DNA from 4 places in the Mesorhizobium sp. B2-8-3 genome. Region 4 is predicted to be linked to each of the others. Evidence: predicted binding sites of a transcription regulator. Region 4 holds the regulator's gene; each other region holds the start of a gene.
The links. The regulator LexA, encoded in region 4, represses DNA repair genes until DNA is damaged. The targets are predictions, from matches to a motif close to TGTTCNNNNTGTGTTCNG.

Region 1: FJ418_RS28100 (helicase-related protein) is a predicted target of LexA. The motif match lies at 2,466-2,483, and genes of this name have one in related genera.
Region 2: FJ418_RS08735 (YifB family Mg chelatase-like AAA ATPase) is a predicted target of LexA. The motif match lies at 4,862-4,879, and genes of this name have one in related genera.
Region 3: FJ418_RS26970 (sel1 repeat family protein) is a predicted target of LexA. The motif match lies at 3,732-3,749, and genes of this name have one in related genera.

The regions. Positions count from the first base shown of each region.
Region 1 covers NZ_VFTW01000029.1:52,044-59,940, reverse strand. Annotated here, with positions in the region: gene FJ418_RS28100 (helicase-related protein) at 1-2,301, opposite strand, end outside; gene phbB (acetoacetyl-CoA reductase) at 3,016-3,741, opposite strand; gene FJ418_RS28090 (acetyl-CoA C-acetyltransferase) at 3,866-5,050, opposite strand; gene phaR (polyhydroxyalkanoate synthesis repressor PhaR) at 5,356-5,949, shown strand; gene FJ418_RS28080 (NAD(P)/FAD-dependent oxidoreductase) at 6,388-7,620, opposite strand; gene FJ418_RS28075 (helix-turn-helix domain-containing protein) at 7,829-7,897, shown strand, end outside.
Region 2 covers NZ_VFTW01000004.1:199,365-207,261, forward strand. Annotated here, with positions in the region: gene FJ418_RS08710 (malate synthase G) at 1-275, shown strand, start outside; gene FJ418_RS08715 (GNAT family N-acetyltransferase) at 316-831, opposite strand; gene FJ418_RS08720 (DUF308 domain-containing protein) at 1,004-1,582, shown strand; gene FJ418_RS08725 (TetR/AcrR family transcriptional regulator) at 1,613-2,200, shown strand; gene FJ418_RS08730 (outer membrane protein) at 2,454-3,110, shown strand; gene FJ418_RS08735 (YifB family Mg chelatase-like AAA ATPase) at 3,240-4,769, opposite strand; gene FJ418_RS08740 (ABC transporter substrate-binding protein) at 4,936-6,591, opposite strand; gene FJ418_RS08745 (nucleoside hydrolase) at 6,592-7,524, opposite strand; gene FJ418_RS08750 (LacI family DNA-binding transcriptional regulator) at 7,754-7,897, shown strand, end outside.
Region 3 covers NZ_VFTW01000026.1:69,454-77,350, reverse strand. Annotated here, with positions in the region: gene FJ418_RS26980 (acetyl/propionyl/methylcrotonyl-CoA carboxylase subunit alpha) at 1-1,706, shown strand, start outside; gene FJ418_RS26975 (ABC transporter substrate-binding protein) at 1,837-2,958, opposite strand; gene FJ418_RS26970 (sel1 repeat family protein) at 3,331-3,597, opposite strand; gene FJ418_RS26965 (hypothetical protein) at 3,777-4,022, shown strand; gene FJ418_RS26960 (DUF2147 domain-containing protein) at 4,036-4,377, shown strand; gene FJ418_RS32615 (hypothetical protein) at 4,576-4,710, shown strand; partial or broken gene FJ418_RS32610 (hypothetical protein) at 4,776-4,969, shown strand; gene FJ418_RS26950 (AMP nucleosidase) at 5,312-6,769, shown strand; gene FJ418_RS26945 (endonuclease/exonuclease/phosphatase family protein) at 6,894-7,897, shown strand, end outside.
Region 4 covers NZ_VFTW01000003.1:190,447-198,343, reverse strand. Annotated here, with positions in the region: gene glp (gephyrin-like molybdotransferase Glp) at 1-119, shown strand, start outside; gene FJ418_RS06225 (alpha/beta hydrolase) at 183-1,013, opposite strand; gene kynU (kynureninase) at 1,068-2,315, opposite strand; gene lexA (transcriptional repressor LexA) at 2,765-3,499, shown strand; gene FJ418_RS06210 (ComEC/Rec2 family competence protein) at 3,540-5,996, opposite strand; gene gltX (glutamate--tRNA ligase) at 6,100-7,524, shown strand; gene gltA (citrate synthase) at 7,704-7,897, shown strand, end outside.

The DNA.
Region 1 (7,897 bases), on a different contig from region 4:
CGCCGGGCGGATGAGGTCGGCGAGCCTTTCCAGGATGTCGACGCGCACGGCGCGGCGGCCGAGATTGCGGTAGCCGGCGAGCTTGTAGAAGGTCTTGTCGAAGGCCGGGTCAATGACCACGGAGGTGCGGCCGGAGGCCAGCGCATGCACCACGTCGCCGAAGCCCGGCTTGTCCTTGCCGTCATTCTTCAGCGCCCAGAGCAAGGTCACCAGGCCGGCCGGCGCCGGCTTGATCAGCGCCGGCACGAAGACATGGTAGGCGCCGAAGCGCACGCCGAGGCGGCGAAGTGCCGCGCGGCCTTCCTGGTCGAGAGACTTCATCTCCTCCGCGATGTCGCGGCGATTGATCAGGCCGAAATGCTCGACCAGCTGGAAGGCGATGCCGCGCGCGATGCCGGTGAGTTGGTCGGCATTCTTCAAGTCGACCAGCGGCTTCAAAAGCGACTCGATCTGGAAATTGACGAAACGCTCGGCGCGCGCCGCGACCTTGTCGCGGGCAGGCCCGGTCAGCTGCTCGTCGGCAAGCAGGATCAGGCGCGGCTTCAGCGCCTCGTCGCCGGCGACCAGCGTACCGATCGGCGCGCCGATCCAGCGCAGGACGCCGTCCGAGCCCAAAGCCAGGTCGCCATTGGCGCAAGCGGCAAAGCGTTCGGCGCGCGCCTCGAACTCGGCCGCGAGCGCCTTCTGGGCGGCGGTGCGCACCGCCTTGGCGTCCTCGCCGCCGGCGCTCTGGTCGGCGGTGAAGCGGAACCCCTGCAGCTCGCCGACATGATGGCCTTCGACGAGGACGGTTCCGGTAGGGCTGATTTCGGCTTCAGGCATGGTATTTTCTCTAAGGCGCCGCATGAGGACGGAAGTCCTGCGGTCTACGAAGCGTTTCGTCAACCGCTCATGCAGCGCATCCGACAATCTGTCTTCGATTTCGCGCGTCTTTTCCTGCCAGTGTAGCTGATCGGCCAGCCAGCCGGGGCGGTTGGAGACGAAAGTCCAGGTGCGGATCTGCGCGATCCGGTGCGAGAGCGTGTCGATATCGCCGTCCGTCGTGTCGGCGCGCCGCACCTGCTCGGCCATGTAATTCTCATCGACATGGCCGTGACGCGCAAGGTCCATATAGATCGAGGCGACGAGGTCGGCATGATGGGCCGGCGCGATCTTGCGGTAGTCCGGCAGGGCGCAGGCTTCCCACAGCAGCGCCACGCGCTCCTTGCCGGTGGCCAAAGCGCGGATGTCGCCGTCGCGCGACAGATGCTCCAGCGCCTGCGCGTCCACGGCCGGCAGCGCGCGGGTCAGCCCTTCGACCGGCGCATTGGCCTCGATCGAGCGTTTCAGCGCATCGAGGCTGGAAAAGTCGAAATCGGCGGTGCGCCACTGCAGCACCTTCACCGGGTCGAAGTCGTGTCCCTCGATCTTGGCGACCAGATCCTCGTCGAACGGATCGACCTGGCCGGTGACGCCGAACGTGCCGTCGCGCAGGTGCCGGCCGGCACGGCCGGCGATCTGGCCAAGCTCGGCGGCGGTCAGGTTACGGTATTGGTAACCGTCGAATTTGCGGTTCTGGGCGAAGGCGACATGGTCGAGGTCGAGGTTCAGTCCCATGCCGATGGCGTCGGTGGCGATGAGATAGTCGACATCGCCGGACTGGAAGATCTCCACCTGCGCGTTGCGGGTGCGCGGCGAGAGCGCGCCGAGGACGACGGCCGCGCCGCCCTGCTGGCGGCGGATCAGCTCGGCGATGGCGTAGACCTCGTCGGCGGAGAAAGCGACGATAGCGGTGCGCCGCGGCAGCCGGGTGAGCTTCTTCGAGCCGGCATAGGCAAGGTGCGAAAGCCGCGGCCGCGTCACCACCGACACGCCCTTCAACAGGCGCTGCAGGATGCCGTGCATGGTGGCAGCGCCGAGAAGCAGCGTTTCCTGGCGGCCGCGCAGATGCAGGATGCGGTCGGTGAAGATATGGCCGCGTTCGAGATCGCCGGCGAGCTGCACCTCGTCGATGGCGACGAAGGTGGCGTCGGTTTCGCGCGGCATCGCCTCGACGGTGCAGACCGAATATTTCGCCCCGGCAGGCACGATCTTCTCCTCGCCAGTGATCAGCGCCACCTTGTGGGCGCCGACCTTCTCGCAGACCCGGGCATAGACTTCGCGGGCGAGCAGCCTGAGCGGCAGGCCGATGACGCCGGTCTCATGCGCGACCATGCGCTCGATGGCGAGATGGGTCTTGCCGGTGTTGGTGGGCCCCAGCACGGCCGTCACGTCGCGGCCCGAAAGGATCAGCGGCTGGGAGTGTTTCGGCTGGATGTTCATCGGCTCGGAAATAAGGTTTCTGCCGCTTGTAGTCTGAAGCACGGCGGTGCCGCCGCGTGTGACAGGCGACACATAGGGACTTCGGGCGCGAAGCGAAAGCGGAATGTTCCTTTGGGGACAGGCAGAGCGGACCGGGGTGGGCAAAATCGGTCGTTGTTAACGGCTGGAACGAGTCTGGAACGAATCAGCGACGAATCGCTGACTCGTTCTGATTCAGGTTTTGTTCACGGCTATATGTGGGTTTTTTGACGGCGAGTCTCACCACATGCTGGATCGCTGAATTGGCCCGATTCCTGCGTGGCCCCGTCTGACCGAGACTGTCGTTAACTTTTGCCGGGCAACGGTCGCGGTCGACTTGAGCCTTGCCCTCAAAGTTATGAAATTATTGATTTTTCTTAATCGCCTTTAACGGATTCGGTGACGTTTGCGCCGTCCGCCGTTAACTTTCCGGCCAAAGCCAGAACGAATCGGCGACGAATCAGCGATCCGGTTATTTTCCCGGTTTGTTCACCCCTAGATATGGTGTTATCCACAGCTTACCCACCGAGAATTCACAGCTTGTTGGCGGAGTTGCGCACAAAGGAGGCTGCTGCCGTTAACCTTTGCGTGCCGAATTGAGGCAAGGTGTCGCGCCGAGCTTGTCGACGGGGCAAAAAGGCGGCTCCGATGTCGGGGCCGCCTCGGCGCAAAAAGGGTATCAGGCGAAGTTGGGTATCAGGCGAAGTACTGGCCGCCATTGGCGGTGATGGTCGAGCCGGTGATGAAGCCGGCCTCGTCGGACGCCAGGAAGACGACGCAGCGCGCGATCTCTTCCGGCTCGCCGAGGCGGCCAACCGGGATCTGCGGGATGATGCGCTCGGTGAGCACCTTTTCGTCGATCGCCTTGACCATTTCGGTCGCGATATAGCCGGGGCAGATGACGTTGACGGTGATGCCCGCGCGCGCGCCTTCTTGGGCAAGAGCCTTACTGAAGCCGATATCGCCGGCCTTGGCGGCCGAGTAGTTGACCTGGCCGGCCTGGCCCTTCTGGCCGTTGATGGAGGAAATGGTGATGACGCGACCGAACTTGCGGTCGCGCATGCCGCTCCACAGAGGATGCGTCATGTTGAAGACGCCGGAGAGGTTGGTGTCGATGACTTCCTTCCACTGCGCGGGCGTCATCTTGTGGAACATGGCGTCGCGGGTGATGCCGGCATTGTTGACCAGCACCCCGACCGGTCCGAGATCGGCTTCGATCTGCTTGATGCCGGCGGCGCAGGCCTCGTAGTCGGCGACGGACCATTTGTAGACCGGGATGCCGGTCTCGGCCTTGAATTTCTGCGCCGCCTCGTCATTGCCGGCATAGTTCGCCGCGACGGAATAGCCGGCGTTCTTCAAGGCGACCGATATCGCCGCGCCTATGCCGCGCGATCCGCCCGTGACGATTGCTACCTTGCTCATGTGGTCCTCCCTTTAAAATCGTCTGAGCGAATAGAGAGTAGCGAATAGCGAGTAGGGTCCGATGTCCCGCCGCGCGACGCTTCTTCTTCCCTATTCGCTACTCCCTATTCGCTACTCGCTGAGCTCACAGCGCTTCCACGCACATGGCCACGCCCATGCCGCCGCCGATGCACAGCGTGGCGAGGCCCTTCCTGGCGCCGCGGCGGCGCATCTCGTGGACCAGCGTGTTGAAGACGCGGGCGCCCGAAGCGCCGATCGGATGGCCGATGGCGATGGCACCGCCATTGACGTTGACGATCGAGGGATCCCAGCCCATGCCCTTGTTGACGGCGCAGGCCTGCGCGGCGAACGCCTCGTTGGCCTCGACGAGATCGAGGTCCTTGACCGACCAGCCGGCCTTTTCCAGCGCCCGCTTCGAGGCGGGGATCGGCCCCGTGCCCATGATCGCCGGATCGACGCCGGCGGTCGCCCAGGATGCAATGCGCACCAGCGGGGTGATGCCGCGCCGGGCGGCCTCGGCCTCGGTCATCAGCAGCGCGCCGGCGGCGCCGTCATTGATGCCGGAGGCGTTGGCGGCGGTGACCGTGCCGTCCTTGTCGAAAGCGGGCTTCAGCTTGGTCATGGCGTCGAGCGTCGCGCCATGGCGGATATACTCGTCCTGGTCGACTGTTGTGTCGCCCTTCTTGCCCTTGATGGTGAAGGCGACGATCTCGTCCTTGAACCTGCCGGCCTTCTGCGCGGCCTCGGCCTTGTTCTGCGAGGCCAAGGCGAACTCGTCCTGGGTTTCGCGGGTGATCTGGAACTGGCGGGCGACGTTCTCGGCGGTGTTGCCCATATGATAGCCGTTGAAGGCATCCCAAAGGCCGTCCTTGATCATGGTGTCGATCATCTTGTAGTCGCCCATCTTGACGCCGGCGCGCAGGTGCTCGGCGTGCGGTGACATCGACATCGATTCCTGACCGCCCGCGACGATCACCTTGGCGTCGCCGGTGGCGATCTGCTGCATGCCGAGCGCGATGGCGCGCAGGCCCGAGCCGCAAACCTGGTTGAGACCCCAGGCGGTGGTCTCCTTCGGCAGGCCGGCATTGATCGAGGCCTGGCGAGCCGGGTTCTGCCCTTGCGCGGCGGTCAGCACCTGGCCGAGGATGACCTCGTCGACTTCCGCCGCCTCGACATTCGCCCGCGCCAGCAGTTCCCTGATGACGACGGCGCCGAGCTCATGCGCGGGCGTTGCGGCGAAACTGCCGTTGAAGGAGCCGACCGCGGTGCGGGCGGCGCTGGCGACGACGATGGAATTGGAAGCGGACATTTTCTTCTCCAGACTTCGAGGTGTCGTATTTTCGAGATCGCTTTAGGACTTTCTTGCCCGTTCGAAACCCTGAGTCAAACCGGAAATGGGCATGACCGCCATGCGCGGCAAGCAGAGCGCGCGCCAGTCGCGGTAACGTGACGTTGGCCATGCGGCGGATTTTGCAATGGCTGTGCAGCATTAATTGATGCCGCAGTGCACAAACCGCTTGGAATTGTGACGCTTTTGCGCGTATCTTGGTTAAAGGGCGCAATCGTTACCGGCCGCTTACTCCTAGAGGTGCCGGTGTCCTGGGGAGGATACGGATGGCCGCAAAAGACGACCCGATCGTCATCAAGAAGTATGCCAATCGCCGGCTCTACAATACCGGCACAAGCACCTATGTGACGCTCGAGGACTTGGCCGAGATGGTCAAGAAGGGCGAGGAGTTCACGGTCCAGGATGCAAAGACCGGCGATGACATCACCCACCCGGTGCTGACGCAGATCATCTTCGAGCTGGAGAACAAGGAAGGGCAGAACATGCTGCCGATCCCGTTCCTGCGCCAGCTCATCTCCTTTTACGGCGATCAGATGCAGATGATCGTGCCGAGCTTCCTCGAACAGTCGATGATCGCCTTCTCCAAGGAGCAGGAGCGGTTTCGCGAGCAGCTCAAGGGCGCCTTCGGCAAGACGCCGATCGACATGATGAAGACGCCGATGAAGGCGCTCGAGGAACAGACGCGACGCAATGTCGAGATGTTCCAGAACGCCATGCGCATGTTCACGCCGTTCCCGCCCGCCGGCGGCAATTCGGCAGCACCGGCCGAGCCGCCGAAGAAGGAAGAAAAGGGCGACGATCTGCAGGAATTGAAGGCGCAGATTGCGGCCATGCAGCGCAAGCTGGACACGATGTCCTGACGGGTGGTGGCTGTCGTTGATGGTCGTCGCTGCGCCTGAGATTAGCCGAACCGACCCATCCCTTCGTCATCCTCGGACAGGTTTTGACCGAGACCGATACTTACTTACGGTGGAAATTTGAGGCCGAACAGTTCCGGTGTCGCTTATGGTGCCGATTTGAAGAAGACCGAGGCCGCCGAAAGGCGGCTTTTGGCGTTTCGCGACAGATTAGGCTGTCGAGGCTGCGGACGGGAAGCGCTCCAGCTCCTGCACCGCCTGACCGGCCTTCAACCGCATCGACCGGTTGAAGGCCGGTTCAAGGGCCGCCCCAAAGTCCCACCCTCGAAACTCCCGGCCCGGCCGAGCAACAAAGCTCCGAGAGGCGCGTCCTCACCGATTGTGGGCCGTCTACCCTCCTGAATTCGATTCGGATAGGTGACCTCTTCACCCGTCACCGGATCACGTCCGGGCTAATATTTGGCCGACAAATCGACGCGCCTCGTCTTCAATGGCCATAACGGTGCCCGACCGGCGCGTGGATGCAAAATCGAGCCCGGCAAAATAGATTCCGGGAATCGGGGCAACGCCGTCTTCGTGAACCGGCTGGCCTCGCTTGTCGAGAACACCGGGTACATCGATCCAACTGAAATCGCCCTGGAAGCCGGTGCACCAGACAATCGCTGAAATGTTCCGCTCTACGAGATCGAGCGACAGAATGGGGCGCTGGGGTAGGCGCGGAGCGACTGCCTCCGCCTCCTCCTCAACGGGTGCGGGGGCATCGAGACCGCTGCGTTCGATAAACTCATCGATACGTTTTTTGAATTGCGCGGAAATCTCGTCGCCGAACCGAATATTCCCAACAAGGTCGTCGGCGAAGACAGGCTGGCCGTTCTCCACGCCGAGAAATCGTCCGAGCAGCATGACGCCTTGGGCGCTGAGAGATTGCAGACTTATCGTGTGCAAAGCGCCAATCAGGGGCCTGCTGGCAACGCGACCGGAGGGATCGACGAAATCCTTGCGCGGCGCATCGACCAATCCGGTCTTCACCATCCATACGACAATGTCGCGCCCGCGATAGCATCGCGGCAGGCGGCCAATATGGCCCGTCGCAAGATAGGTCTCCCTGCCTGCCAGAATCAAATCTTCGGCGATTTGACTGCCAGACTGCGCACTGCCGATGACAAGGATAGCTCCGGCGGGAAGGTCGTCGGCACTACGGTAGTCAGAGGCATCGAGCTGTACTGGGCCATCCGTCAACGCGGAGGCGGAAACTGGTCGACGCGGACGGTTCAAGCTGCCGCTGGCGACAACCACGTTTTTCGCCCGCCACGTCTGCTCCGGCGTCACAATGTGAAAGAGCCCGTCACTTGATTTCAGTTTTGTGACCGAGATGCCGTTACGAACCGGGAGTTGGTAGCGCCGCGCATAGTCTTCAAGGAGAGTCGCAAACTCTATATGCGTCATAAATCCTTCTGGGTCCGGGCCATCGTAACGATCGCCCGGCATCACGCTGTACATGTTGGGAAGATTGAAGTGGAACGAGTCCCAACGCTGGGTCCGCCAGGTTTCGCCGATTCGCCCGCGTTCAAGGACGCAATGCCGCGTATCGGATTGGGCAAGCATATAACTGACGCCGAGGCCGGCCCATCCAGCGCCCACAACCACGGCATCCAGAACGCCCATTTCGTTCATGGCCGCCCCCAATGGCCATCGTTCATCTCGTCACCATCCTTCCGACAGCCCCTCGCACGCGCTGGGCGCGCGGTAACCGACCGCGGGCCAGCCCGCGATGCGCGGCGACCTGTCTCCTGCTTGGACGAGCTTGCCCCGACGCCTCGCATGCGAATACTCCACAAAATGTAGTATCTTGCGTTGATACGCTGACAGAAGGAGCGGGCCGTTGAGAAGTTACGGGCAGTTCTGTCCCATTTCCAAAGCCGCCGAGATATTCTGCGAGCGCTGGACGCCA
Region 2 (7,897 bases), on a different contig from region 4:
CCTCGCAGCACATCGCCAACTGGCTGCGCCACAAGGTCTGCTCGGAAATCCAGGTCCGCGATTCGCTGCAGCGCATGGCGGCGATCGTCGACCGCCAGAATGTCGGTGACCCGCTCTACCGGCCGATGGCGCCGGATTTCGACAATTCCATCGCCTTCCAGGCCGCCTGCGACCTGGTGTTCAAAGGGGCGAGCCAGCCCAACGGCTACACCGAGCCGGTGCTGCATAAGCGGCGGCTGGAGCTGAAGGCGCGCGGCAGGCAGGATTCTGCTTGAGTCTGCTGGCTTACCGCCGGCTGGTCGGCGGTTGCGGCCCTCACCCGCCTTTGATCGTGCGCGACAGGAAGACGTCCGTGTGCCTGACATGCGCGGGCGTGTCGCGAAACGGCGCGCAGGGCCTGAAGCCGAACGCCTCGTACACGGCAATCGCGCTTTCCATATAGAAAGTGGTGTGGATCAGCACCATGCGGGCCGGGCTCTTGTCGATCTCCGCCAGGACCGCGCCCATCAGCGCGCGACCTATGCCTTGTCCCCGGAAGGATGCATCGACGAAGAACTTGTGAAGTTCCGCCGTGCCATCGCCGAACGGACCGAAGGCGAGACAGCCCGCCGGCACGTTGCCCGATCGCGCAATGAAGGCCATGGCATCCGGCACACCGAATTGCATTGCCAGTTTATGGCCGCTGGTGCCGGGCTGGAAGAGCGTCCTTATATCCTCCTCCGAGACACCATGGGGCGCGGACGCGTCGACATCCCACTGCGCTAGCCTGCCGCAGAGCATGGCCATGGTCTCGAAGTCTTCGGCGCTGCGCGCCGGCAGAACTGAAATCATCCTTCGCCCCCGCGCGGATCCGTTCCACCATACCACGCAGGTTACCGGGATGCGAACGCATCGTCGAGCGCTCAACGAGGCGGCGACCTCGCAAATCGCTTGACGAATATTTGCCTACCTATTAGTAGGTAGATAACGACATTCGAGGAAAGGTATCCGTCTGTCTGCACATATGAGCGGCCAGAACCGCGCCCAGTCGTCGAGCGGCTGGCTCAAAAACTATTACTATCTACGGTTTGCCGTATCGGCGGCCTGGGTCGCGGTAGCCTTCACCGTCGCTAAGTCGGTTCCGCCGCTCGCCGCGGTCATGCTGGTTGCCTATCCCCTATGGGACGCGCTCGCGAACTATGTCGACGCGCAGCGCAGCGGAGGGCTCGGCCGCAACAAGTCGCAGCTCCTCAATTTCGCCGTCAGCATCCTCACCGCGATCGCGGTCGCCCTCGCGCTTGGCCGCAGCATGAACGCGGTGCTTGCGGTCTATGGGGTCTGGGCGGTCGTCTCCGGCGCATTTCAGCTCCTCACCGCCCTACGCCGCTGGAAGACCAACGGCGCGCAGTGGGCGATGATCCTGAGCGGCGCCCAGTCGGCGCTGGCCGGCCTCTTCTTCGTCAAGATGGCGGGCGGCGCGGAGGCCATCGGCATCGCCAATGTCGCGCCCTACGCCGCCTTCGGCGCCTTCTACTTCCTGGTGTCCGCCGTGTGGCTTTCCGTCAGCGATATGCTTCGCAAGTCGCGGCAGGTGGCGAGTTGAGCTTTCTTCCGTCGGACGTTAGGCATGTCTATGGATAAGCCCTCGAACACCGCCGATGACATCCTGGCCGCCGCGCGAAGCTTCATCGTCGCCGGCGGCTATAACGGGTTCAGCTACGCCGATATCGCCGAGGTCGTCGGTATCCGCAAAGCCAGCATCCATCATCATTTCCCCAGCAAGGTCGACCTCGTGCAGACCCTAGTCAGGCGCTACCTCGAGGATGCCGTGACGGGCATGACGGAGCTTGAGCGCAATGTGCCTGCGCCGCCGGAATTGCTGCGAACCTATGCCGGCTTCTGGGCGCAGTGCATCGAGGACGCGAGCCGGCCGATCTGCGTCTGCGCCTTGCTCGCCAGCGAGCTTCCCGCCCTTCCGCCGGAGGTTGCCGTGGAGGTCCGGGCGTATTTTCAGTTTCTCTCGGGGTGGCTGACCGGCGTCATCGAGCGCGGCGCCGCGCAGGGAGCATTGACGATCTCCGCCGCCCCGCGCGCGGAAGCGGAGGCCTTCATGGCGACTGTGCACGGGGCGATGATTTCCGCGCGGGCCTATGGCGACGTCCTGACTTTCGGCATGATCCTGGCGCCGACGCTGCAGAAGCTGATCCCGGCGACCGATTGAGGAGGAGATCGGCCGGCATCCGCCCCTTTCCGGCGATAAGTTCACGCATGAAGCCGAGCGTCCCGTTGGCGTCCTTACCGGCATCAATTGCCGCTTCAGCACTTTGTCCGCAGATCAGAAAGTGTTCCGCCTTGGACGTTCGGCAATCCCCATTTCCCGCATTGAGTGACTGTTTTGCTACAGGTTTATTAGACAATTAAGATTAAGCTCTTTGCAGTGGCGGCGATAACGAGCGACGCTTGGGAGACAATCGATGCGTTCTATCCTTGGGACTTTCCTGGTTCTGGGCGTGGCCATGACTGGGGCCAATGCCGCTGACATCGTCCAACCCGTGGCCTCCATGGAAGTTCCCTATTCCTGGACCGGCCTTTATGTTGGTGCGAATGCGGGTGGGGCCTTCGGAAAGGTCGATGGCGATTTCATCGGCATTCCTGGGTCGGCAGACATCGGCAATTTCACCGGCGGCGCTTTGGTTGGCGCCAATTATCAGTACGGTCAGTGGGTTCTCGGTATCGAAGGCGATATCAACTACCTGGGTTTCAAGAAAGAATTCTCGCCGGGGGTTGGCGGCGGCGGCCTTGGCGCAGAAGCGAGCGTCGATGCCTTCGGAACGATCCGGGGCCGCGTCGGCTACGCCTTTGATCGCTGGCTTCCTTATGTCACGGCCGGCGTTGCGATGGGTGATGTGAAGATCGATGAGCACGTCTTCGGTGTAGCCAGGACCAAATTCCAGACAGGATATGCAGTCGGCGGCGGTGTTGAATACGCTTTCAGCAACAATTGGACCGCCCGTGCGGAATATCTCTATGTCGACCTCGGCAAGAAAGACTTCGGGTTTGACCCGATCGATCCGTATAACGTGAGGACGAACTTCAGTGTCGTTCGCGCTGCCTTAGCCTACAAATTCTGATTCCGGGCATCGCAATTTGCTCATGATGATGCCGGCGCGGCTGCACGCCAAATCGCGCCGCCGTCAGGAATTGCCTTGAACAAAAAATGACAGAGCTCTTCCCCGTTCCGGCGGCATCAGGTCGCTTCATCAAGCCGCCTGCGCCATCCGCTCCGCGCTCATCCGGTAGGAAATCGCCTCGGCCAGATGGATGCGGCCGACGGTTTCGCTGGCGTCGAGATCGGCCAGCGTGCGGGCGACCTTCAGCACGCGATGATAGGCGCGCGCCGAAAAGCCGAGCTTTTCGCTGGCGTCCTTGAGCAGCGTCAGGCCGGCGGTATCGGGCTTGGCGATCTCCTCGATGATCGAAGGCGGGCAATGCGCGTTGGTGGTGGCGCCCGCTCCCAGTCTTTCCAGCCGTTCGCGCTGCATGGCGCGCGCACGGGCCACGCGCTGCGCCACCGCGGCACTTGTCTCAGCCTTGTCCGGTCGGATCAGGTCGCTCGCCGAGACCGCCGGCACCTCGATCCGAAGGTCGATGCGGTCGAGCAGCGGGCCGGAAATGCGCGCCTGGTATTCGGTGCGGCAGCGGTCGCCGCGCAAGCAGCGATAGCCGGGCTCGCCGGACATGCCGCAGCGGCACGGATTCATCGCCGCCACCAGCTGGATGCGCGCCGGATAGGTGACGCGATGGTTGGCCCGCGCGATCATGCAGTCGCCCGTTTCCAGCGGCTGGCGCAGCGCGTCGAGCGTTTGCGGCGTGAACTCCGGCAACTCGTCGAGGAACAGAACGCCGTGATGGGCGAGCGAGACCTCGCCTGGCCGCGCGCGCAGCCCGCCGCCCACCATTGCCGCCATCGAGGCGGAGTGATGCGGGGCGCGGAACGGCCGCCGGTCCGTCAGCTTGCCTTCGCCGAGCTCGCCGGCGACGGAAGCGATCATCGACACTTCGAGCAGTTCCTTGGGCGCCAGCGGCGGCAGGATCGAGGGCAGGCGCTGCGCCAGCATCGACTTGCCCGAGCCAGGCGGTCCGACCATCAGGAGGTTGTGTCCGCCGGCGGCGGCCACCTCGAGCGCCCGCTTGGCACTCTCCTGGCCCTTGATGTCGGCTAGGTCCGGCAGGTCGCGCGCGGCGAGCTTTATGCCGGCCTCGGGCCGCGACAGCACCTGCGTGCCGCGAAAATGGTTGGCGACTGCGATCAGGCTGCGTGGCGCCAATATGTCGAAATCCTTGCCGGCCCACGCCGCTTCCGGCCCGCAGGCGAAGGGGCAGATCAGGCCCTTGCCTTCGGCATTGGCGCCGATCGCCGCCGGCAGCGCGCCCGCCACGCCGGCGATCGTGCCGTCGAGCGACAATTCGCCAAGCACCACATAACCGGCGAGCATGTCGCCCGGTATGGCGCCGAGCGCCGCCATCAGGCCAAGCGCAATCGGCAGGTCGTAATGGCTGCCTTCCTTGGGAAGATCGGCCGGCGCGAGGTTCACCGTCACCTTCTTCGAAGGCATCGACAGGCCCGATGCGTGCAGCGCCGCTTGTACGCGCTCGCGGCTTTCGGCCACCGCCTTGTCCGGCAGGCCGACGATCTGCATGCCGACCTTGCCCGGCCCGACCATCACCTGGACATCGACCGGCACGGCCTCGATGCCCTGGAAAGCCACCGTGCGAACCCGCGCCACCATGTTTCCCGCCCCCGGATCCAGGCTCCTGCACGGCGCTGCGATCAGCCCACGCAAGACTTCACGCCAGACAACCACAGATTTGTCGCTGAGGCAAGAACATTACAAGAACATCGATTCTGCCGCAGCGACGGTGCGTGGCCGAACCGGCATATTGTCGCCCCCCAGCCTACCGGTCCAGCCACACCTTCTCGAAATGCTGCTCGAGATTGGGATGCGCCGGATTGTCCTTCACCGCCGCCACCGAATGGGTGAACAGCGAGCGCCAGTAAGGCTGGATGAGGATGCCGGAATCCTGGAGGATCTGCTCGACATCCTTCATGATCTCCTTGCGCTTTTCGACGTCCGGCACGGCAAGCGCCTCGTCGAGCTTCTTGTCGAACGCGGGATTGGCGTAGCCGGATTCGTTCCACGCCTCGCCGCTGCGATAGGCGAGCGCGAGATTCTGGACGCCCAGCGGCCGCATGCCCCACGACGTCATCGAGAAGGGATATTTGGTCCAGTTGTTCCAGAAGGTCGAGCCCGGCAGCACGGTGCGCTTCACCTTGAAGCCGGCCTCGCGCAGCTGCGCGGCGATGGCGTCGCCCGTGCTGCGGTGCCAGTCCTCGTCGCCGGTGATCAGCTCATGCTCGAAATCGAGCTGCCCGGCCTCCGCCATCAGCTTTTTGGCGCCTTCGAGGTCGCGCGTCTTCTTCGGCAGCGCGTAATATTCCGGATGCAGCGGGCTGACATGGTGGTTCTCGGCGACCGTGCCCTTGCCGCCATAGCCGAGCGTCAGCACGGCCTGATTGTCGGTCGCCATTTGCAGGGCGCGGCGCACGCGTATGTCGTCATAGGGCTTGTTGGTCACATTGGTGCGGGCAAGGATCGTCGCCGCCGTCACCACTTCCGACTTCACCAGCCCCAGGCCGTCCATGATCGCGACATAGTCGGCGGTGGTCTCGAAATTGGTGTCGATCTCGCCGGCTTCGAAGGCGCTCACCCAGGCGGCCGGATCGGTGCCGTAGTCGATGAACTCGATGCCGTCGAGATAGGCCTCGCCGCCCCACCACTTGCCGTTCTGGCGCCGCTTGACGACGGCCTTGGTGCCGACGTCGTAGGAGACCAGCTCGAACGCGCCGGTGCCGGCCGGATGCGCGATGAGGTTGGCGCCGGCCTTCTCATAGCCGCGATGCACGATCAGCGCCGAATACTCCGTCATCGACGGGATGATCGAGATGTCGGACGAGGACAGTTTCAGCACCACCGTGTGGTCGTCGGTCCTGATGATGGCGCCGTCGCGCGCCTTGCCGGTCTTGGCGTCGATCAGCGCGGTCATGCGGCCGGCCATGGAATTGCCTTCGGCCGCCTTGTCGCACCAGCGTTCGAGGTTGAAGATCACGTCCTCGGCGGTGAAGTCGTCGCCATTGTTCCAGGTCACGCCGCGCCGCAGATTGAGCGTGTATTCGGTGGCGTCGTCATTGACCTTCCAGCTTTCCAGCAGCGAAGGCTTGAACGTGTAGTCGGTGTCGTAGCGCACCAGTGTGTCGAGGAACTGGCGCGCGATATTGGCCATTTCCGGCCAGTCATAGGCGCGCGGGTCCTTCTGCCCCTTGACGAAGGTGGAAACGCGCAGCACGCCGCCCTTCTTCGGCTCGGCGGCACGCGCCGGCGTCGGCGCGGCGAGCCCGATCAGGCCATAGGCGGCCACCGCCGACGCGCCGAAAATGCTTGCCATCGCCAGGAACTCGCGCCGGTGAAGGCATCCGCCCCGGACCTCCGCCGCCAGGCCCTCGACCAGCGCATGATGGCGGTCGAATTCGCAATGCTCGCTATCCTGCCCCATTTATCTCCCAGCTCCGAAAAGATCGACGAACCAGTCCCAGAAGCCGTCGACGTCGATATCGACGGCCACCCGCGCGTTTGGCGGCCTCTTTGATACATTGTTGAAATCGGCGATGGTCATGCCGCGGGTGACCTCGCCGCTGGTTTCCAGATGCACGTAATAGCTTTCGAACCTGAACAGCGACGGTTTTACGATCGCGGCGAGCGCAATCACGTCATGCAGGTTCGGGTCGTCGGCGCCGAATTCGTCCTTGCGCCGCATCATGAAGTCCAGCACCCGCGCCACCACATCCGCTTGCGGACCTGATGCAGCCCTTATCCGGTCGAACACATGGCGCGGCAGCTCCGGCTTCAGCGTGACGTCGAGGCCGACCATCGTCATCGCGCATCCGGATTCGAAGACGATGCGTGCGGCTTCGGGATCGCAATAGAGATTGAACTCCGAGGCCAGGGTCATGTTGCCGCCGCGGATGGCGCCGCCCATGATGGTGATGCGTTTGATCAGCGACGGCAGCTCAGGGTGTTCGATCAGCGCGGTGGCAATGTTGGTCAGCGGCCCGACGGCGAGGATCTCGAGCCTGCCCGGGTGCTGCTTCGCCGCCTCGTGGATCAATTCCGTTACGCCGCCCTCGGCAAAGCCGCGCCGCGCGGCGGGCAGCACCACGTCGCCCAGTCCGGTCGTGCCGTGGCTGACGGCGGTGCACAATGGCCTGGCGAGCGGGCGAGAAGCGCCGACATGCACGGGCGCGTCGCAGCCGAGAAAATCGATCAGATCCAGCGTGTTCCTGGCCGTCTTCTCGATCTCGACATTGCCGCAGACGGCGCCGATCCCGACCAGCTCGATCCTGTCCGCGCAAAGCGTCGCCGCCGCGATGCAGACGGCATCGTCGGTGCCGGTGTCGACATCCATCACCAGCGGGATCCTGGAAAGCATGGTCACGTCGCGGTCTCTTGCGTTGCCGGGCTTGCACTGTGGGACAGCGGAACGGGCATTGGAAAGTCTCATATATCGAGGAGTTAAACGTTTACCTAAGGCAATACCGGCCAGCTGTCAACACGATCGGTCGGCCGGAGCTCCTGCTCGACACCTGGCCTGTCGACTTTGCCGACGTAAGAGGCTACGGGATCAGGGCGACGGTGCTTGGCAAGCAATGCGAGGACATGTGGCGGCGACCATCAAGGATATTGCGAGAGGTGCCGGCGTATCCATCGCCACCGTCTCCAAGGTCCTCAACCGCAAGGACGCCTTCATCAGCGAGGAAACGCGCAACCGCATCTGGTCGCTGGCGCGCGAGCTCAACTACACG
Region 3 (7,897 bases), on a different contig from region 4:
AAAACCCCGACTTCGTCGACCGGGTGACGGCGGCAGGCCTCGTCTTCATCGGCCCCTCCGCCGCCTCGATCCGCGCCATGGGATTGAAGGACGCCGCCAAGCGGCTGATGGAAACAGCCGGCGTGCCGGTGGTGCCCGGCTATCACGGCGAGGCGCAGGAAATCGTGCTGCTTGCCTCCAAAGCGCGCGAGATCGGCTATCCCGTTCTGATCAAGGCGCGGGCCGGCGGCGGCGGCAAGGGCATGCGGCGCGTCGACCACCCCGAGGATTTCTCGGAGGCGCTTTCCGGAGCGCGGCGCGAAGCGAAAGCGGCGTTCGGCGACGATCGCGTGCTGGTGGAAAAATATGTCGACAAGCCGCGTCACATCGAAGTGCAGGTGTTCGGCGACAATTTCGGCAATGCCGTGCATCTCTATGAACGCGACTGCTCGGCGCAGCGCCGCCACCAGAAGGTGATCGAGGAGGCGCCCGCCCCCGGCATGACGCCGGCGCTGCGCAAGGCGATGACGGAGGCGGCCGTGAAGGCCGCCAAGGCGATCAATTATTCGGGCGCCGGCACGATCGAGTTCATCGTCGACGCCTCTCAGGGGCTCAACGTCGACCGCTTCTGGTTCATGGAGATGAACACGCGGCTGCAGGTCGAGCACCCCGTCACCGAGATGGTCACCGGCATCGATCTCGTCGAATGGCAGCTTCGCGTCGCGTCCGGCGAAAAACTGCCGAAAACGCAGGGCGAGATCGCGCTTGCCGGCCACGCTTTCGAGGCGCGCCTCTATGCCGAGGACGCCGCGAAAGGGTTTTTGCCGGCGACCGGCACGCTGCATCATCTCAAGTTCCCCGACGCTGCCCCGGAAGGCGCCGCGATGCGCATCGAGACCGGCGTGCGCGCCGGCGATGCGATCTCGCCCTTCTACGACCCGATGATCGCCAAGCTGGTCGTGCACGGCGAGGACCGGGCCACGGCACTCGGCGCGCTGCGCGATGCCCTCGCCCGGACCGAAGTCGCCGGCTCGACCGTCAACACCGCCTTCCTGGCGGCGCTCGCGGCCGACGCCGATTTCGCGGCAGGCGACGTCGATACCGGGCTGATCGGCCGGCATCAGGAGGCGCTCACCACCATTCCCGGGCCGGGCGACGAGACGATCGCCGCGGCGGCGCTGGCCGCGATGGATGCCGGCACGCCGGGTCCCGCCGCCGATCCCTGGTCCACGCTTTCCGGCTATGCGCATTTCCACACGCTGTCGCGCCGCATTCGCCTGCGCCATGGCGAGGAGAACATCCTGGCCAGGGTTTCGGCACGGCCGGACGGCCGCTTCCAGGTGGCGCTGGAGGCACCGCATGATGCGGTGAACACGCACGACTTGCGGACCATGCCGCTTGCCGCCCGCTGGCCCGGCCACGTCACCGTCTTCGAGGGCGCGGTCGGCTATACGTTCACGGTTCCCGATCCGCTTGCCAAGGCCGACGAGGCGGGTGCCGCCACAGGCAACCTGCGCGCGCCGATGCCGGGCCTGGTCAAGCTGGTGCGCGCCGCGGCGGGCGATGCCGTGATCAAGGGCCAGCCGCTCTTGATCCTCGAAGCCATGAAGATGGAGCATATGATCGCCGCCCCGCATGACGGCGTGATCGCCGAGATCGCGGCCGAGGGCGCACAGGTCAGCGACGGCACGGTGCTGGTCCGGTTCGCGGAGGACGGCCAGGGCTGAAGTGCTGAATTGCTGAATGGTAAATAGCTATGTCGGCGGGACTGCCCCGGCCTCGCCTGTACGTCAATGCCAGGGCACAAACGAAAAATGGCCGGGACGAGCCCGGCCATTTCCTCGATTGCGGAACCAATTACGGCTGGATCGGCGCGTATTTGCCGTCGTGCCACTGGTTGATGTCGTAGCTCGCGTTCTTCAGGTCGCCCTTCTCGTCGAAGACGACGTCGCCGACGACGGTGCTGATCGGCTTGCCGTCCTTGAGCGCCTCGGCGACCTTGGCCGGATCGTCGGTGCCGGCGCGCTTGACGCCTTCAGCCACGGCCTGGATCACCGCATAGGAGAACAGCGTGAAGCCTTCCGGCGTGAAGCCGCCGGCCTTGATCTTGGCGACGGCGTCCTTGGCTTCGGGCTTCGACTGCGGGTCCGACGGGAAGACGAACATGGTGCCTTCACCGGCCGGGCCGGCGACCTGCCAGAATTCCGGCGAAGCGATCGAGTCCGGCATGATCAGCTGGAACTTGACGTTCTGCTCGGCCGCCTGACGCAGGATCAAGCCCGCCTCCGGGTGATAGCCGCCGAAATAGACGACGTCGGCCTTGAGTTCCTTCAGCTTGGTGACGAGGGCCGAATAGTCCTTCTCGCCGGCATTGATGCCTTCATAGTCGACTTCCTTGAGGCCGCCGGCATTCATCGTCGCCTTCACGGCATCGGCAACACCCTGGCCGTAGGCGCTCTTGTCGTGCAGGACGACAACGTTCTTGCCGGCGTATTTCTTGGCGATCCAAGGGCCGATGAAGGCGCCCTGCGCGTCGTCACGCGTGTAGAGGCGCATGATGGTCGGCCAGCCGGCCTTGGCCGCGGCATCGGTCAGCACCGGGTTGGACGAGGCGGGGCTCATCATCAGCGTGCCGGCTTCGGCATAGACGGCCGAGGCCGGAATGCTCGAGCCCGAGCAAGCATGACCGTCGACAAACTTGACGCCGTTGGCGACGATGCGGTTGGCGACCGAGACCGCCTGCTTCGGATCGCACTGGTCGTCCTCGATGTCGAGCTTGATCTGGGAGCCGTTGACGCCGCCAGCGGCATTGATCGCGTCGGCGGCAGCCTGCGCGCCCTGCTTGAACTGGTCACCGATGGTGGCGAGCTGGCCGGTCATCGGGCCGACCACCGAAATGGTGATGTCGTCGGCGAAGGCAACCGGGGCGCTCATCATCAGGCCAAATGCGGCCGCGCTCAAAATACCCAATTTTTTCATGACTATAAGAACTCCTCCACTTGCGCGCGCCGCTCCGGCCGCGCTTCTTCCACAGAGCCGGGACAATTTCACCCTTCGCCGAAACTGTCGAGAGCACAATGCGGAAGGTTTTGGTTCATTTAGACGAGGATTTCTTGGGCCACGCGGCCGATTACCAAGCGTAATGCAAAAAGCCGCGCCGGCCTTGTCCCGGCCGGTCGCGGCTTTTTTTGCAATCGAGCTTCCCCGGCGCCCCCGCGCCTGAACCCCGCTCGCTTCCCTGTTTTTGCGTGGCTTCGGTTGCCTCAACCTGCCGCGTTCTCGTTCTTCCTGACCGGCCGTCTTTTCGCGGCCTTGTCCCAATGAATTTCCGAGCGCTGCGCGCGCTCAGGATCAGTGCATCGTCATCCATTCGCGCGCTTCGCGCAGCGCCGTGGCGATCTCGACTTTCGACATGGTGGCCGACAGCTCCGAGCGCAGCTCGGCGGCGCGGACCGAGCCCTTGATCGCGGCGATGTTGAACCATTTGTGGGCGGCAACGACATCGGTCTCGCAATCGCGGCCGGTCGCATACATCATGCCCAGTTCGAAAAGAATGTCGGCCTGGGCAGTTGCCCCCATGGCGCCGAAGCCGTCTTCAAGCATTTCAAAGCGTGCCATTTCAATCCCCTGTCTGGCTCCCGAGAGCTGCCTCCTTTTCCCTTGGTATCCCTTTGGGGCGGGGCGCTCTTTCGATGCTTTCGAAGATGACGGCTGGCCTTGAATCCGTCGTTAAATGGCTTGCTTAATTTGAGGAAAACAAAGCTAAAACAAGAGGTAAACGCGAAAAACTGTTAAGCATGGGAATCCAGCGTTTCAGCCATTTTGCGTCAAATTCGATGAAAATTGCCGCGAGTGGAATCAAGACTTCGCTAACCACGGAAACCGAAGCGTTTTTCCGGTCGCGTTTATTTTCAGTCATCCGCGCGGCGAAAATCCTTGCAACCTTCCGTGGCGGCACCGCTTTTGTTTTGGCGGGAGCTGGATTAGCTTTACCTTTGCGTAAGGGGCAGGAAGGCGGACCGGAGCCCGCCGCAACCCCATAGGGAGGAGGACAAGATGTGTCGAAAGATGAGCCTGGCCCTGGCGGCCACCTTGATCATGGCGGGGACAGCGTGGGCCGACCCGATCGAAGGCAGTTGGAAGACGCAATCCGGCGAGACGGCGACGATCGGCGGCGGCGGCTCGTTCTCCATCACGCTCAAGACCGGCAAATATGCCGGCAAGACGATCGGCTCGATGAAGGCGACCGGCGACAACAAATATGCCGGCAACATCACCGACCCGGCGAACGACAAGACCTATTCCGGCAAGGCGACGCTCACGGGCACGACGCTCAAGATGAGCGGCTGCGTGCTCGGCGGCCTGATCTGCAAGAGCCAGACCTGGCATAAGCTCTGAACGCCAGTTCCAGATCATCCGAAACGGGGCCGAACGGCCCCGTTTTCTTTTTGGAGCGGCAGCGCTCCGCCGGACCGGCGCTGCGCCGCCGCCACCTGTTCAAGACCTCGTCAATCAATTTGAACCCCAGATGAATACCGGTCTCAGAACCGGTTCAGAGGCCGTCAGGCATTTTCTCCCGCATTGAAGGAGAGAGAAATGCTTGCCCGTCGCTTCACCATCGTCTGCCTGCTGATGAGCCTGTTCGGCATGTTCTTCGCCATCCTGGTGGCGGAGGCTGGCCACCCTGTTCGCTCGTGGGAACGGCCGGTGCCTGCATTGTCGGCTTCGTGAACCAATTCAAGCGCTGAAACGACCAAGCTGGAAATCGACCAAGCTGAAAACCGGGGACCACCAAAATGAACCGCATCGCCGATAATGCAATGAAGATCCTTCGGCTGCTGCCACGGCGACGCTCATCCTGATGCTGCTCGCCGCCCCGGTGCTGGCCGTGCCGATGATGCGCGCCGACACCGGCAACAGGATCGAGGCACCGCCGCACAAGAACACCAGCGTAGGCTTCGTGCTGCTGATCAGCCTGCAGCGCGGATAAGGTGTGTCGATATTCAGGTGAGGCCGGCATGCGAAAGGCGGCTTCCTGCGCTTCCGGTGCTCACATACCTTAAGTACGCTCCGCTCCGGCCTTCGCCGGCCGTAGCCTTCATAGGACGGAGACATTTATGAGGGCTTCGGCCGGCGAAGGCCGGTTCTCGGAATCCACCTTTCTCGACTCGGGCCTGACCTGAATCTCGTCACACCTTGAATCGGAGGGATAACAAAAAATCTCCAGCTGGGCTGCGGTTCCTGTCCGCTCACCCCTCCCAACCGCTCTTCCAAATCTCTATATTGAGCCATGGAAAAGCGAATCTACCCCCAAGCCATCGAATCGGTCGTCATGCCGGAGCCTTTCGGCAAGCAGAGTTTCCACGACGCAAAAAAGGCCGTCGCGGCGCTGCAGACGCTCTACGACCGCAACACCAAATTCCTGCGCGATTCCTTCGCCGCACTAGCGGCGGGCGGCGACGAGAGCAGGCGCTACCGGGCCTTCTATCCGCAGATCGGCGTCACCACGACCTCGTTCAGCCAGGTCGACTCGCGCCAGGCCTATGGCCATATGCCGACGCCCGGGCATTTCGCCACCACCATCACCCAGCCGCAGCTGTTCGAGAACTATCTCATCGAGCAATTGAGGCTCATCATGCGCAATCACGGCGTTACGGTCACGGTGTCGGAATCGACCACCCCAATCCCGCTGCATTTCGCCTTCCTGGAAGGCACCTATGTCGACGGCGCGGCCGCCGAGCGCATCAAGCGGCCGATCCGCGACCTGTTCGACGTGCCGGACCTCGACGGCACCGACGACCAGATCGCCAACGGCACGTTCGAGGTGGCGTTCGGCGAGCCACGGCCGCTGGCGCCGTTCACCGCGCAGCGCATCGATTATTCGCTGCACCGCATGACGCATTACACGGCGACCAGCCCGCAGCATTTCCAGAATTTCGTGCTGTTCACCAATTACCAGTTCTACATCGACGAATTCGTGGCGCGGGCACGCGAGCTGATGGCCAGTGGCGACAGCGGCTATGTCGAATTCATCGAACCCGGCAATGTCGTGACCTGGAACGGAGCAACAGAATCGGAAGGCACACCGCCGCAGCGCCTGCCGCAGATGCCGGCCTACCATCTGAAGAAGCCCGGCCATGGCGGCATCACCATGGTCAATATCGGCGTCGGCCCATCCAACGCCAAGACCATCACCGACCATATCGCGGTTTTGAGGCCGCATGCGTGGGTCATGCTCGGCCATTGCGCCGGCCTGCGCAACACGCAGGCGCTGGGCGACTATGTGCTGGCCCATGCCTATGTGCGCGAGGACCATGTGCTGGATGACGACCTGCCGGTCTGGGTGCCGATCCCGCCACTGGCCGAAATCCAGGTGGCGCTGCAGGAAGCGGTCGCCGAGGTGACCGGTTTGTCGGGCTACGACCTCAAGCGCATCATGCGCACCGGCACCGTCGCCACCATCGACAACCGCAACTGGGAGCTGCGCGACCAGCGCGGGCCGGTGCAGCGCCTGTCGCAGTCGCGCGCCATCGCGCTTGACATGGAATCGGCCACTATCGCCGCCAACGGCTTCCGCTTCCGCGTGCCTTACGGGACGTTGCTGTGCGTTTCCGACAAGCCGCTGCATGGCGAGCTGAAGCTGCCCGGCATGGCGACCGAGTTCTACAAGCGGCAGGTGGCGCAGCATCTCACCATCGGCATCAAGGCGATGGAGAAACTGGCCGAGATGCCGATGGAGCGGTTGCATTCGCGCAAGCTGAGAAGCTTTTCCGAGACGGCGTTCCAGTAATCGCCAACTTTTGACCCGCGAGGCAATTCGTCGTCTTGCCCGGGCCGCAATTTGGCCGATAAGCGGTCCGAACGGATAGCCGGAGCGGTTGGAGCAAATGACAACGGGCGGCGCGCGCTTGAGCATGATGGCTCAGCTGACATTCCTGGCGATGATGGCATGCTCGGCCGCGCTGCTGGCTGGATTCTTCGGCGCGCTGCATCCGGCCTTCGATTCCTTCTCGCATTTCCGCATGCATCTGAGCGTGCTGACGGCCTTGCTCGCGCTGGCGCTGCTTGCCGGCCCCTACCGGCTGCAGGCGGTCGCGGCGCTGGTCTTCGCCATCGCCTGCTTCGCCACCACGACGAGCGCGCTGCCGAGATTGTCGACGCAGCAGGCGGTCGCAAAGCCGGCCGACAGGATCGTCTACAGCCTGCTGCAGATGAACCTGCGCTTCAACAATCCGACGCCGAAGAAGGTGCTGTCGCTGATCGGCCGGACCAATCCGGACGTCATCACGCTCGACGAAGTGTCCGGGATGTGGGCCACGGAGCTCGGCTATATTGCCAGCGCCTATCCCTATCGGATCCTTTGCGACTATCCCAACGGCATATTCGGCGTCGCGCTGCTTTCGCGCCGTCCCTTCGCCGCCGGCACCGCACCGCGTTGCGAGCCGCGCGGCGCGATGGCGACCGCCACGATCGATTTCGGCGGCATTCCGGTCAACGTCGCCGCGATCCATCTCAGCTGGCCGTGGCCGAAGGAGCAATACTGGCAGATCGGCGAGCTGGCGGAACCGCTGGCCAGGCTCGGCGAGACCGCCATCATGGCCGGCGACTGCAACGCCGTGCCGTGGAGCGCGGCGATGCGGCGGGTGGCGCGGCTCAGCGGCATGACGCTGATGCCGTCGGCCGGCCCGACCTGGATCCACCGGACGTTGCCCGACGTCCTGCGCCGCTATGCGGGCCTGCCGATCGACCAGGTGTTCAGCAAGGGCGGGGTGACGATCCTGTCGTCGGCCCGGCTGGAGGACACCGGCTCCGACCATCTGCCGGTGCTGGTCGAATTCACGTTGTGGTCCGACAGCAATGCGCCCGAGGACGAGCTCAAGTCGGCGCTGGCGGCGAACGACGCGCCGGACAAGCCGCG
Region 4 (7,897 bases):
GCATCCAGGACTCCTCGATGCTGCGCATGCTTGCCGACGCCAACGGCCTGATCGTGCGCCAGCCCTTCGCGCCCGCCGCGCAGGTCGGCGCCGAGTGCAGCGTGCTGATGCTGCGCTGAGCCGGTCTATCCCGCCGTTTTAACGCAATTCTCGACCGAAACCGTCCACACCGCCGAATTGCTCTATTCGGCGATCAGTGCGCGAGTGAGGGGATGATCCGGGTCGGCGAGACCATCGACGACATTGAAATGATGCCGGTCCGGCTCGACCACTGAATGGGTTACAGCGCCGAGCCCGGTCCAGATGTTGGCAAGCAATGTACTCTGGCGCAGGAATTCCGAACGCTCGCCGCCGCCGACCCAACAGGTGATGCGGGCTCCCCGCCGAGGCCGCAGCAAAGCCGGGCTTTCGCTCAACGCTTCCTTCTCGTCGATGTTCAGGGTCTCGTTCAGTGCGGTGAACATCAGCGGCCGAAGGTCGTGCAGGCCTGAAATCGAAACGACCTGGCGTATGCGCCGCGTCACATCGGACGACAGCGGCGAGGCCGCGGTCACCATCCGGCTGGCGAGATGCCCGCCGGCCGAGTGCCCGGTCAGCACCAGCGGACCATCGACCATCGCCGCCGCCTTCTCGATCGCTGCCGCAACCTCGTTGACGATGCCGCTGATCCTGGTCTGCGGGCAAAGCGTGTAAGAGGGCATGGCGACGGCAAAACCGTGGCCGACCGCACCTCCAGCCAGATGCGACCAGGAGGTCTTGTCTGATTCCATCCAGTAACCGCCATGGATGAACACGACGAGCCCCTTTGGCGCAGCAGGTGGGAGAAACAGATCGAACCGGTTGCGCGGCGCTTCGCCGTACACGATATCGAACCGCGCCCTGCCTTGCGCCAGCAGCTTTTCCCGAAAGGCCCGCGCCGGTTGATCCCAAGCCGCGGGCCAGCGGTCGCCGCCGGCGATGTTCGCGCCGTTGGCATAGGCGTTGTCCCAGTCGGCAATACGGTGTCCGAGCAACGGCCCCTCCACGATCAGCTCAATGTCGAGTGGTTTTGATTGGCATCGCCGCGGTCAGGTAACGGTTGTCTTGACCGCGAAGCGGGCTTCTCGCCAGACGCCGGTCCGCAAGATGTCCTCGAGCACTTCGACGGCATTCCAGACATCCCTGTAGCCGACATAGAGCGGGGTAAAACCGAAGCGCATGGTCGACGGCGCCCGAAAATCACCGATCACGCCGCGTTCGATCAGGGCCCGCATGATCTGGTAGCCATGCTGGTGAATGAAGGAAATCTGGCTGCCGCGTTTGGGGCCGTCGCGGGTGCTTTCCAGCGTAAGATCGTAACCGCCGCACCGTGCCTCGACGAGTTCGATGAACAGATCGGCCAGCGCAATGCTCTTCCTCCGCACCGTCGCCAGGTCAACGCCGTTCCAGATGTCGAGCGCGCCTTTCAGCGTCCGCATCGACAGGACCGGCTGCGTGCCGCACAGAAATCGGCGGATGCCGGTGCCTGGCGCATAGGCTTGCTCGAAGGCGAACGGCCGTGCATGGCTCCACCACCCGCTGAGCGGCTGCCGCACATCGGCAAGATGCCGCTCGGCCGCATAGATGAAGGCAGGAGAACCTGGCCCGCCATTGAGATATTTATAGGTGCAGCCGACGGCGAAATCGGCGCTTGCCCTGTCAAGTTCTACCGGCATGGCGCCCGCGCTGTGGCAGAGATCCCATACGATCAGCGCACCGGCGTCATGCGCCATGCGCGTAAGCGCCGCCATGTCGCGCAACTCGCCGGATTTGTAATTGACGTGGTTGACCAACACCACCGCCACGCGTTCGTCGATCAGTTCCTCGATGGTCGGCGCGTCCACGCCAGCCAGGCGCAGGACAGTGTTCTTTCCGGTCGAGGCCACCCCTTCGGCCATATAGATATCGGTCGGAAAACTGTCGCCCTCGGCAACGATCACGGTTCGGTCCGGCCGCATCGCCATCGCCGCGTGCAGCACTTTGTAGATGTTGATCGACGTGGTGTCGCAGACCACGGTCTGGCCCGGCGCCGCGCCGATCAGGCGTCCGAGCCGGTCGCCCAGCTCGACCGGCATGTCGAACCATCCATCCTTGTTCCAGGCACGAATGAGGTCATGCGCCCACTCCTCGGCAGCTGCCTTGCGCAACTCATCGAATGCGGCGTGCGAGGCCGCTCCCAACGAATTCCCGTCGAGGTAGATCACCCCCTCCGGCAGGACAAAGCGATCGCGCAGGGCGCGCAGCGGATCCGCTGCATCCATCGCCTCGGTCTCGGCGAGATCAGGAATTCCCCCCATCATGCTGCCGCCTCCATTTCGGCATGGCGCCTCTCACGGCTGGCCAAGGACGGTTGTCTCACCACCGTCCGTGCCACGGCAAGAACCTTCTGCGCTATGTTAGCTGGTCCATAGACGGCGAAGACCATGGATCGGAATCATTGCCGAAGTTGGCATTTTGGGTCCGTTTCGTTCACGGTGAAGCACGTTCGCGCAAGAGCCGAAGCAATCCCGCCCGCGCCTTTGTGATGGTGTTGGACCGCGCTTCAGCTTAAGGAGGGCCGCATAATCGAGCGGAATCAATGACACCGCTGACCTGACTCGGCCAGGTATCCCTTGGATGCAACATTGTTTCCGAAGCCTCAACAAATTCACTAAACTTTAAACGGTTGCGGAACACAACTGGAACAGATAGTGTTTGTTCTGGGTTTGTTTTTCTGATTCCGGTTTCAGAACCCAAGGGGGCCGCCATGCTGACGCGCAAACAACATGAACTGCTGATGTTCATCCATGAACGCCTCAAGGAGAGCGGGATTCCGCCGTCTTTCGACGAGATGAAGGAAGCGCTCGATCTGGCCTCCAAATCGGGCATCCATCGGCTGATCACGGCGCTGGAAGAACGCGGCTTCATTCGCCGGCTGCCGAACCGGGCGCGCGCGCTTGAAGTGCTGCGGCTGCCCGACTCGATCGCGCCTGGCCTGAATGCCGCGAGAAAGTTTTCGCCGAGCGTCATCCAGGGCGGCCAGGGCAATCTTGGCCGCCAGGTCAAGCCGGCGGCGCCCTCTCGCACGCCGACACCCAGCAATGACGACGACGCTGTTTCGGCCGTGTCCATTCCGGTGATGGGCCGCATCGCCGCCGGCGTGCCGATAGACGCTATCCAGCACCAGACGCATTCGATCTCGGTGCCGCCGGACATGATCATGGGCGGCGAGCATTACGCGTTGGAGGTCAAGGGCGACTCGATGATCGAGGCCGGCATCTTCGACGGCGATACCGTCATCATCCGCAATGCCAACACGGCAAGCCCGGGTGAGATCGTGGTGGCGCTGGTCGACGATGAGGAGGCGACCCTGAAGCGTTTCCGCCGCAAGGGTGCCTCGATCGCGCTCGAAGCCGCCAACCCGGCGTATGAGACCCGTATCTTCGGACCGGACCGGGTCAAGGTTCAGGGTAAGCTCGTCGGACTCATCCGCCGTTACTGAGCAGAACCGCGCGGCGGTCTTCGCCGGAACTGCGTGCCACCTATTCTGTAGGCTGCGGCGCGACCGCCGGCTTTTCCGGTCGTTGATAGGGCGGCAGCCCCCTCGCCTCACGCGCGTATTTCCGCTGCTCGTGCCAGGGTCGGTACGGTTCTTCGACCGCGTAGCGAACGATTGGCCGCGCGGTTGCCGATTGCGGATCGAAGAAGATGGCGGCGCTGCCGTCGCGTGCCAGTTGCCGCTTGGTGACGACAAGCACGCGCGGATCGCGGCATGGGTTGAAGGCCGTGGCGTCGTCGATGACGATGAGGTCGGCGAAACCGCAAGCAGGCCGGGCGCTGGCGCGATTCTCGGTGAGCGCGACGATGGCGCCGGAAGGATGCCGGCCGATGCAGAGGTCGCCGGTGCAATAGAAGGGCGAGCCGGGCGGTAGGTCGACGGGATCGGCGATGTCGAGGGCGTCTTTAGCGAACGTCTCCGGCGGTACGATTTCCTCGGCTTTCAGCGCCCGTTTCCAGTTGTCGGTGGTGAAGTCGTTGGAGCGCGCGCGGTTGATGGCAAGCTCGCCGCCGCCGATCGGCATCGCCACCAGATGCGCATCCTCCGAGACAAGCACATCCGGGGCGCGGACATGCGGAATGGCCAGCAGCGCGGCAAGCGCGAAGGGTACGGCGGCAAGCCTAAGCCAAGTGGTGGCCATCGTCGCGATGACCAGCGCGACCGTCGCCAGCAGCACCGACTGGATCGAGATCAGCCCGACGGCGTCGACCGGTGAGCGCTCGGAGATCCACGCCGAAATGACGATAATCGCCGTCAGGCCTTTGCCCATGACATAAAGGAATGGGCCGTCGAAGCCGAAGGGCATGGCCAGGGCGCTCAACACGGCGAACGGCATGACGATCAGTGAGACGATCGGCATGACCGCCAGATTGGCCAGCAGGCTGAGCGGCGACACCCGCTGGAAGTGCCAGATCGCAAACAACAATGTCGCGCTGCCCGCGATGAGCGACGTCACGGCGGCACCACCCACACCGATCGCCAGTTTTTGCGACAGGAACGCAAGAAACGAACGCTTTGCCGGCGGCGCGGTCGTTTTGCCGGCGCGATAGTCGGCAAAACCGGCATAGGCGCCGACCAGCGCGGCGGTGGCGGCGAAGGACATCTGGAAACTTGGGCCGACCACTTCGTGCGGCGAGACAAGGATGACGGCGATGGCCGAGATCGCCAGGTTGCGCATGGTGAGCGCCGCGCGGTCGAAGAGCACGGCGGCGAGCATCACGGCCAGCATGATGAAGCTTCGCTCGGCGGCCACCACGACGCCGGAGATCACGAGGTAGGCGGCGATCGAGAGCAGCGCGATTGCAGCGGCATATTTCTTCACCGGTCGGCGCGACGAGAAATCCGGAAACAGCGCGAAGGCGCCGCGCAAAAGGACCATGATCGTGCCGGCGACCAGCGCCATATGCAGGCCGGAGATCGAAATGATGTGGTAGATGCCGGTTCGCCGCATCGACTCGTTGATGGCTTCCGGAATGCCGGCACGAACGCCGACGATCAGCGCCGCTGCGATCTCGCCTTCGGACCCGCCGATGCTGCTCCTGATGTGGTCTGCAATCCCTTCGCGCGCGTTTTCCACCGCCGATGCGATGCGGGCGCCAAAGGGCGCCTCCACCGGCGCAATCAGCTTTGGATCACCCAGGAAAAAGCCGCTGCCGCCAATGCCGGCAAAATAGCTGTCGAAGGAAAAGTCGTAGCTGTCCGGCCGAACCGGGCCGGTCGGCGGCAACAGCTTGGCATAGCCGGTCAGCATCGACCCGGCTGTCATGCCGGGCGGGATCCTGCGGGCCGACAACCTGACGCGGTCCGGCGCATAGCGCAGCTTCGGACGTTCCGTGGAAATCAAGTCGATGGTGAGCCGGACACGGCCATTGGCCATCGCCTCGGCGGTGACGAGGCGACCCGTCAGCCGTGTCTGGATTTCCGAACCCAGCATCGGGGTTGCCATCCGCCAGGTCTCGACCTTGGCCGCGAGAAAGCCCAAGGCGCAGAAAAACGCCGCCATGAAGACAAGGTGCGTTCTGTGCCGGGAATGTGAGACCGCCGCGCAGACCGCCATCAGGGCCACTGCCGCAAGCGGCCTGTAGAGATCCGGCTCAGCGCTCAGCGAGAAGTAATAGATGACGCCGACGGCCAAAAACACCGGCACCAGCAGGAAGCCGATACCGCGGTCGAGCTCGGTGGCGGCAGCGGTGCCGATGCTTCGGCGCAATGCGGGAAGCGAGGCGCGGCCAAGCTGTTTGCGGATTCGGCCGACGCTCGCCGTTGGCGAGACCGGCTGTATTGCACCGTCACCGGGGGGCATAAACTCGGTAGGTGCCCGCGGCTCCGGAAGCGAAACCGGCGCTCCCTCTTCGGGCGCGGCATGGGCAAACATCAGGCGTTCGCTGACGCCAGCTGTCGTTCCCCCGCCCTCCTCCGCGCCCCGGCCACGTCCAGCCATCGGGTCTGCCCCTTGCGCCCCAGACCGCCTATGCTACATGAACGCCGGTCGCGTGGAAGTTCGCGCGAAACATGCATTTTTTCAGTGCTTCCTCGAGAGTTCCATGTCCGACAAGGTCGTCACCCGTTTTGCCCCCTCGCCCACAGGCTACCTGCATATTGGCGGGGCGCGTACGGCGCTGTTCAACTGGCTCTATGCCAGGCACACCGGCGGCACGATGCTGTTGCGCATCGAGGATACCGATCGCGAGCGCTCCACCGAAGCTGCCACCGCCGCCATTCTCGACGGGCTGACCTGGCTTGGCCTTTCCTGGGACGGCGAGGCCGTCTCGCAGTTCGAGCGCGCGCCGCGTCATCGCGAGGTGGCCGAGGAGCTCGTGCGCATGGGCAAGGCCTATTACGCCTATGAGACGCCGGCCGAGCTGGAGGCGATGCGCGAGGCGGCCCGCGCCAAGGGTCTGCCGCCGCGCTACAACGGCCAATGGCGCGACCGCGGCCCCTCCGAGGCGCCGGCAGGCGTCAAGGGTGCGATCCGCATCAAGGCGCCGACCGAAGGCGTGACGATCGTCAACGACCGCGTGCAGGGCGAGGTGCGCTTCCCGAACAAGGATCTCGACGACTTCATCATCCTGCGTTCCGACGGCGTCCCGACCTACATGCATGCCGTCGTCGTCGACGATCACGACATGGGCGTCACCCACATCATCCGCGGCGACGATCACCTGACCAATGCCGCGCGCCAGACGGTGATCTACGACGCCATGGGCTGGGATGTGCCGTCGATGTCGCACATCCCGCTGATCCACGGCGCCGACGGCGCCAAGCTGTCGAAGCGGCACGGCGCGCTCGGCGTCGAGGCCTATCGCGCCATGGGTTATCTGCCCGAGGCTCTGCTCAACTATCTGGCCAGGCTCGGCTGGAGCCATGGCGACGACGAGGTGATGTCGGTCAAGGATATGGTCGCGTGGTTCGACATCGGCGACGTCAACAAGGGCGCGGCGCGCTTCGACTTCGCCAAGCTCGAGGCGCTGAACGGCGTCCATATGCGCAAGATGGATGACCAGGCGCTGTTCGACATCTTCGTCGCCACCTTGCCCTATCTCGAAGGCGGCCCGACGTTCGCGGCAAAGCTCGACGACAGGCGCAAGGCGCAACTGCTTGCCGCCATGCCCGGTCTCAAGGAGCGGGCCAAGACCCTGGTCGAGCTGGTCGACGGAGCGGCGTTTCTGTTCGCCGAGCGGCCGTTGCCGCTGGATGAGAAGGCGGCCGGCTTGCTCAACGCGGATGCGCGCGCGATTCTGCGCGGCGCGCATGGCGCATTGTCTGCCGTCGAGGGCGACTGGAGCGCCGCCTCGGCCGAGGCTTCGATCCGCGACTTTGCGCAGGCCGGTGGGCACAAGCTCGGCGCCGTGGCACAGCCGCTTCGGGCCGCGCTGACCGGCCGCAGCACCTCGCCCGGCGTGTTCGACGTGCTTGCCGTGTTGGGTCGCCAGGAAAGCCTGGCGAGGATTGGAGATCAAATCGATTAGCAGCGAACTGGCCCAAGAAGATTGGCATTGAAAGGTGTGTTTCGCAGTGCAACATTAGGCTTGGCCCAATCTGGCACGCACCTCCTAAAATGCGATGGCAAGTTCGCGCATTCCGGTGATTTCGACGTGTCGTTTGCAGGAATTGCCTTGCCGGCATGAGGAACATAAAGGAGTTTGCAATGAGCGAAGCTGCGACAAAACTGGAACCGAGCGGCAAGGCGCATGAGTCGACCGCCAGGCTCGAACTCGCCGGCAAGACCCATGAATTCAAGGTGCGAAGCGGGTCGACCGGGCCTGACGTGATCGATATCGGCGCGCTCTACAGCACGACCGGCGTCTTCACCTACGACCCCGGCTTCACCTCCACGGCAAG